2 linked regions of the Spinactinospora alkalitolerans genome follow. The protein of the gene in region 2 interacts with the protein of the main gene of each other region in a pairwise test. Links are inferred from orthologs where the notes say so. Each region holds a gene or a part of one and is shown on either strand. Other genes may lie near its edges. The genes, in order: rlmB and HDA32_RS24400.

The links.
Region 1: the proteins of HDA32_RS24400 (region 2) and rlmB interact in binary tests that used the Escherichia coli proteins (3 or more experiments, as listed by UniProt). The link is inferred for Spinactinospora alkalitolerans from one-to-one orthologs.

Annotation. Positions count from the first base shown.
Region 1 is NZ_JACCCC010000001.1:259,706-262,861, reverse strand. What follows is about bases 302-3,147. They hold rlmB (23S rRNA (guanosine(2251)-2'-O)-methyltransferase RlmB), read right to left. Parts: upstream 2,291-3,147; coding sequence 1,313-2,290; downstream 302-1,312. Other genes in these bases: cysS (cysteine--tRNA ligase), read right to left, coding at 2,408-3,147; HDA32_RS01355 (serine hydrolase domain-containing protein), read right to left, coding at 302-777. Also shown: more of HDA32_RS01355, read right to left, coding at 1-301; more of cysS, read right to left, coding at 3,148-3,156. UniProt on the Escherichia coli protein: Specifically methylates the ribose of guanosine 2251 in 23S rRNA.
Region 2 is NZ_JACCCC010000001.1:5,486,815-5,490,000, forward strand. What follows is about bases 52-2,927. They hold HDA32_RS24400 (NAD(P)H-hydrate dehydratase), read right to left. Parts: upstream 2,297-2,927; coding sequence 806-2,296; downstream 52-805. Other genes in these bases: HDA32_RS24395 (NUDIX domain-containing protein), read left to right, coding at 61-564; HDA32_RS24405 (VOC family protein), read right to left, coding at 2,591-2,927. In the rest of the region: more of HDA32_RS24405, read right to left, coding at 2,928-2,962. UniProt on the Escherichia coli protein: Bifunctional enzyme that catalyzes the epimerization of the S- and R-forms of NAD(P)HX and the dehydration of the S-form of NAD(P)HX at the expense of ADP, which is converted to AMP.

The sequences.
Region 1 (3,156 bases), 5.2 Mb from region 2 along the record:
GAAGGCGCTCGGCCCGTCCTCGCCGGAGTGGACGAGCAGCAGGCGGCGGGCGAACGCGCCCAGGTCCGTCGCCGTGCTGAACACGCCGGCGTGCCCGGCCACGCCGCCCATCAGCGCGGCCGCCTCGTCGTGCACCACGCCCCAGGTGGGCGCGGTACCGGGGATGCGCTGCTCGGTCGGGGCGACGCTCGGGGTGCGCGGCAGCGGGCCGTAGGCGGTCGCCGACATCCCGGCCGGGCGCCACACCCGCGCCGCCAACCGGTCCAGCGGCTCGCCGAGCAGCCGCTCCAGCAGCAGCCCGAGCAGGATGAAGCCCCGGTCGATGTAGCGGTGCCCCTCCTCCTCCAGCGGCTCCAGCAGGATCGCCTCGATCAGGTCCTGCTCGGTCCCGACGTAGCGCTCCAGCCAGGTCACCGGATTCAGCCGCGAGGTGTGGGTGAGGATCTGGCGCGTCGTCACCGCGCCGCCGGCATAGGGGCCGCCGCCGACGTATTCGGACATCGGGGCGTCGAGATCGAGCAGGCCCTCGGCGACCGCCTGTCCCACGAGCGGCCAGGTGGCCATGACCTTGGTCAGGCTGGCGACGTCGTAGTACACATCGGGGGCCGCCGGCGCGCCGTCGAGCCCGGTGCCGATCTCCCCGACGGCGACGAACTCCCACATGCTGCCGGTCCCGACGACGGCGACCCCGCCGGGCAGCCATCCGGCGTCGACCATCACCTTCAGGACACCGCGGATCTCCGTCCCGGTGTCCGCAACCCAATCCCCGTCCCGCACGCGCCCCTCCTCACGGCTCTCCCCATGGCCGGATACCCGCAAGAGGGAATCCGTCACCCGTTCCCCCGTACGCCACCGTCCCAATGCCGTCAAAGGGATGGACCGAAACACGGATCGCTCGCCCACCGACCACCACCGAACGTACGCACGGGGAGGCCGCGGGCAGCAGGCGCGGTGTTTTCGGTATGGCGGGAAGCCGGGGCGGGGCGGATGACGGGCCGGTGCTCATCTACATGGTGAAGACGTTCGAGCGTCCCGAAGGAGCGTGGTGGGCGTCGCTGCGGTCCTCCCTGGGAGCGGCCGTGGTGCGCTGGTGCGGTGACGCCGCCGCGGAAAGAGGCCGCAGGCGATCGCCGCATGAGCGGCGCGGTCGGCCGGTTCGGGCTACCGATCCTGCGTTTGCGCAGGTGGAGGACTGTGAGAGCCGGCGAGGGGACTTGAACCCCTAACCTATCGCTTACAAGGCGATTGCTCTGCCGATTGAGCTACGCCGGCCGGTGTCGTGGACACCCAGTCGAATGGTACCGGCTCGCGGCTAGTCCGCTGACGAGCGGCGCCGGGCCACCTCGTAGAGCGACACCCCGGCGGCCACCGACGCGTTCAGCGACTCCGCGCCGCTGATCGGGATGCTCGCGACCACGTCGCAGGTCTCGCGGACCAGGCGTGACAGGCCCTTGCCCTCCGAGCCGATCACGACGACCAGCGGCCCCGTCGCCAGCTCCAGGTGGTCCAGGCGGGTGTCGCCGCCCGCGTCGAGGCCCACCGTGAACAGGCCGGCCTTCTTGTAGGACTCCAGTGTCCGGGTCAGGTTGACGGCCTGCGCGACCGGCAGCCGGGCGAGCGTGCCCGCCGATGTCTTCCACGCCGTCATGGTCACGCTCGCGGCCCGGCGCTCCGGGATGAGCAGGCCGTGCGCGCCGAACGCCGAGGCCGAACGGGCGATGGCGCCCAGGTTGTGCGGGTCGGTGACGCCGTCCAGCGCGACGACCAGCGCGGGGGTCTCGGCCTGGGTGGCCGCGTCGAGCAGGTCCTCGGCCGCCCAGTAGCGGTAGGGCCGCACCTGCAGCGCGATGCCCTGGTGGGCGGCGCCCGGCTGGCCGTTGCTCTCGCAGCGGCGGTCCAGTTCGGAGCGGTTCACCTCGTTGATGTCGACCCCGGCGGCTCCGGCGAGCTTGGCGGCCTCGTTGATCCGCTCGTCGCTGTCGAGGCTGTTGGCCAGGAACAGCCTGGTCGCCGGGACCTCTGCGCGCAGCGCCTCCACGACCGGGTTGCGGCCGACCAGCAGCTCCGGCCCGCTCCCGTCGCGCCGCCCGCCGGAGCGCGGACGCGCGGCGCCCTCACCGCCCGGCGCGGTACCGCCCTGCTGCGGCCGCTTGGCCGCACGGCTGCGCTGCTTGTCCGCGTACCAGTGCCGCTCCTCGGCGGGCAGGGTGCCCTTCTTGCCCTCGAGGGAACGCCGGCCCTTGCCACCGCTGCCCTTGGTCGGGCCCTTCTTGCTCTTGTTCGACGGCATCGCGCTCGCCCTTCCCTTCCCCGCGTACACGCGGCAAGGCCACGACCGTGGTCGGCCGTGGCCCACAATCCTGATTATCGCGGCCCCGCCCCGCGCGGGGCCGCTGCCGGAGACCTTCTAGTCCCGCTTGAGCTCCCAGCGCGGACCGCGGGGAGTGTCCTCGACCATGATCCCGGCCGCGCCGAGCCGGTCGCGGATCTCGTCGGCCGCAGCGTAGTCCTTACGGGCGCGGGCGGCCTGGCGCTGCTCCAGTGCGACCGAGACCAGGGCGTCGACCACGTCGCGCAGGCCGGTCGCCTCTCCCCCGGACCACTGCGCCGACAGCGGGTCGACACCGAGCACGTCGAGCATCGCCCGCAACTGCGCGGCGAGTTCGGCGGCCCGCTCCTTGCCGCCCTCGGCGAGCGCGGAGTTGCCCTCGCGGACGTGGCCGTGCACGACGGCGAGCCCCTGGGACACCCCGAGGTCGTCGTCGAGCGCCGAAGCGAACTCCGCCGGGACCCGGTCGGCCGGCTCCACCGGGCCGGCGACCTCGACCGTCCGGGTCAGGAAGCCCTCGATGCGCTGGTAGGCGGCCGCGGCCTCCCGCAGCGCCTCCTCGGAGTAGTCGATGACGGAGCGGTAGTGCGCCTGGCCCAGGTAGTAGCGCAGCTCCACCGGGCGGACCCTGCGCACCATCTCCGGGATCAGCAGCGAGTTGCCGAGCGACTTGCTCATCTTCTCGCCGCCCATGGTCAGCAGCCCGTTGTGCAGCCAGTAGCGGGCGAAGTCGTCGCCGGCCGCGTTGGACTGGGCCATCTCGTTCTCGTGGTGCGGGAACACGAGGTCGAGCCCGCCGCCGTGGATGTCGAAGGCGGCGCCGAGGT
Region 2 (3,186 bases):
GCGCCCGGCAGGGCTGCGCCGTGGAGTTGGCGTCGCGAGCCGCGAGGGGAGTGGACCGGCATGGCCGCGGAGGTGCGCGTCGGCACCGGAATCGAGATCCCGCCGGTCGACGAGGGCAGGCGCTGGGTCGTGGGAGCCGTGATCACCGACGGCCGGGGCCGGGCCTTCGCGCAGCGCCGCGCGCCGCACCGGCGGATCTTCCCCGATTCCTGGGACATCGTCGGCGGGCACGTCGAGGCCGGCGAGACCGTCCTGGAGGCGCTGGGCCGCGAGATCGCCGAGGAGACCGGCTGGGCGCTCACCGAGGTCGTCGCCGACCTCGGCAGCCTGGTGTGGACGCCGGACGACGGGATCGAGCGCTTCGAGGTCGACTACCTGGTCCGGGTCGAGGGCGACCTGGACGCTCCCGCCCTGGAATGGGACAGGCACACCGAGTTCGCCTGGGTCGGCGACGACCAGCTCGACCTGCTCGCCGACCGTAACGACCCCACCCATACATTCGTCGCCGACATCGTGGCGCTGGGTTTGACCTTGAGTTCTGACCTCGGCCATCGGGGGTCGTGAAACCCCAGCCCAAGGACGCAAGCCCGCGGTGACCGGGCGACGGTGCACGCCGCCCCCGCCCTCAGGGGGTCGAAGTGGAGGGGGCCCACCCGCGCGCCCTCCCTCCTGGGGTCGGCCTTCACGACCCCCTGGAGTCAAGGTGGAGGGGCCCACTCGCGCGCCCACTCCGTCCCGGGGCCGAGGTTGAAACCCAAGTTGAAGCGGGCACGCGAACTCGGGAACCGGCCGAGGGGCGGGGCTTTCAGCCGAGCACCGCGCGCAGTGCGGCGGGGACGGCGTCGACGAGGTCGGAGGCCGAGATGGCCGCGCCTCCGTGGGCGAGGCGGGCGGCGAGGCCGTGCACGTAGGCCCCGCACGTGGCGGCGTCCCTCGGGGGCAGGCCGGCGGCCAGCAGGGCGCCGATGAAACCCGCCAGCACGTCGCCGGTCCCGGCCGTGGCCAGCAGCGGAGTGCCGGTGGGGTTGACGACCGCCGGCCGGCCCGGCTCGGCGATGACCGTGGTGGAACCCTTCAGCAGGACCGTGCAGCCGTAGGCGTCGGCGGCGCGGGCGGCGTGGTCGAGGCGGCGGGCCTCGATGTCGGCGCGCTCGGTGCCGGGCAGCAGCCGGGCCAGCTCACCCGCGTGCGGGGTCAGCAGAGTGGGCGCCGCCCGCTCACTGACCAGGTGGGGGCGCTTGGCGAGCAGGGTGATGGCGTCGGCGTCGAGCAGCACCGGCAGATCGGCGCCGAGGACGGTCTCCAGTTCCACGACGGCGGCCGGGTGCAGTCCGCGGCCGGGGCCGACCACCCACGCCGCCACGCGACGGGGCAGGCTGCCCGCAGGATCGGTCGGGTCGAGGACCGAGACGACGGCCTCGGGCCAGCGGTTCAGCACCTCGGCCGCCGCCACCTCCTGGCCGACGTAGCGGACCATCCCGACGCCGCCGCGCAGCGCCCCCCCGACGCAGAGCACGGCGGCACCCCGGTAGCGGTCGCTGCCGGAGGCCACGGCGAGGACGCCGCGGCGGTACTTGTCGGACTCGGCCCCCGGGCGGGGCAGCAGCGCGGCGATGTCGTCGGCCTGCGGGGACTGCGCCCGGGGCTCCGGCAGTTCCGGGGCCAGCCCGATGTCGACGAACTCCACCACGCCGGCGCGCTCGGCGCCGGGGGCGGCGAACAGACCGGGCTTGTGGGTGCCGAAGGTGACGGTGATGTCGGCGCGCACGGCGGGACCGTCGACGGCCCCGGTGTCGGCGTCGATGCCGCTGGGCAGGTCGACGGCGACGACCGTCGCGCCGGCCGCTCCGGCGCGGTCCGCGAGCGCGGCGTGCGGTTCGCGCAGGCCGCCGGTACCGCCGATGCCCACGAGCCCGTCGATGATGAGGTCGGCCGCCGCGATCTCGGCCCCGGCCGCGTCGGCGGCGGCCGCGTCGGCGCCGGACACCTCCTGGGCCCGGCCGCCGGCCGCCCGCAGCGCCGCCAGCCCGCCCTCGTGCACGCGGGACCCGGCCAGGAGCGCCCGCACCCCCGCGCCCCGGCGCGCGAGCGCGGCCCCGGCGTACAGCGCGTCGCCGCCGTTGTCCCCGCTGCCGACGAGCAGCACCACGCGCGATCCGTACACCCCGGGCAGCACCCGCGCGCACACCGTGGCCAGCCCCGCGGCGGCCCTGCGCATGAGCGCGCCGTCCGGCAGCCGCGCCATGAGCGCGCCCTCGGCCTCGCGAACGGTGCCCACCGTGTGTGCGTAACGCATGCGGTCTCCTCGCCACTCCGCCGTGCCGTGCTTCGCTGCCGCGTCAATGCTTACACCAGTCCACTGGCGGCAACGAGGACCATGCCACCGCGGGCGGGGCCGTCTGCCTTCGGAGTTACCGAGGTCCGCTGTGCGGCCTTGTGGACCAGGCTTCGCCGATCTCGACCTTGCGGGTCCTGAGAACGTTGGTGGTTTCAAGGGTTGCCGCAGCGGCTCGGCAGGGGCTGGAGGGCAGCCATCGACCACCCCGCCGCAACCACCACCGGAAACCACCGGGCGGCTCGGCCGCTCCCGCTACTCTCCCGGCCTGATGCACACGCAGAACGGGTGGCCGGCCGGGTCGAGCAGGACCCGCCACCGGTCGCCCCCGGGCTGGAAGGCGGGCCTGGTGGCGCCGAGTGCGACGCACCTCTCCTCGGCCGCGTCCAGGTCGTCCACGTGCATGTCCAGGTGGAACCGCTTGGCGGCCGAGGTGTCCGGCCACTCCGGCGGCCGGTAGCCCTCGATCCGGCCGAACCCGATCGAGGTCCCCTCCCCCGAGACCATCGCGTACTCCTCCTCGCTGTGGACCACCTTCCAGTCCAGGACCGCGCCGTAGAACCCGGCGAGCGCGCTCGGGTCCGCGCAGTCGAGGTTGAGCATGGCGAGGGTTGCGGTGGCGGTCATGGTGACACTGCCTTTCGGTCGGATCGTGCGCATCGTCGGCGCCCGCCGCCCATCCGGCGGGCGCCACCCATGCTCCGCATCCCACCTGACAACCGATGTCAGTCGACCTGGCCGAACCCCCGGCGACCGCCGAGGCGCGGGCGGCACAGCGCCGCTCCACGCGAACGTCGCGTACGGTCGGGGAAAGTCCGTTTCTCCTTTCCCGCCGCGTCGAATTCCGGCGC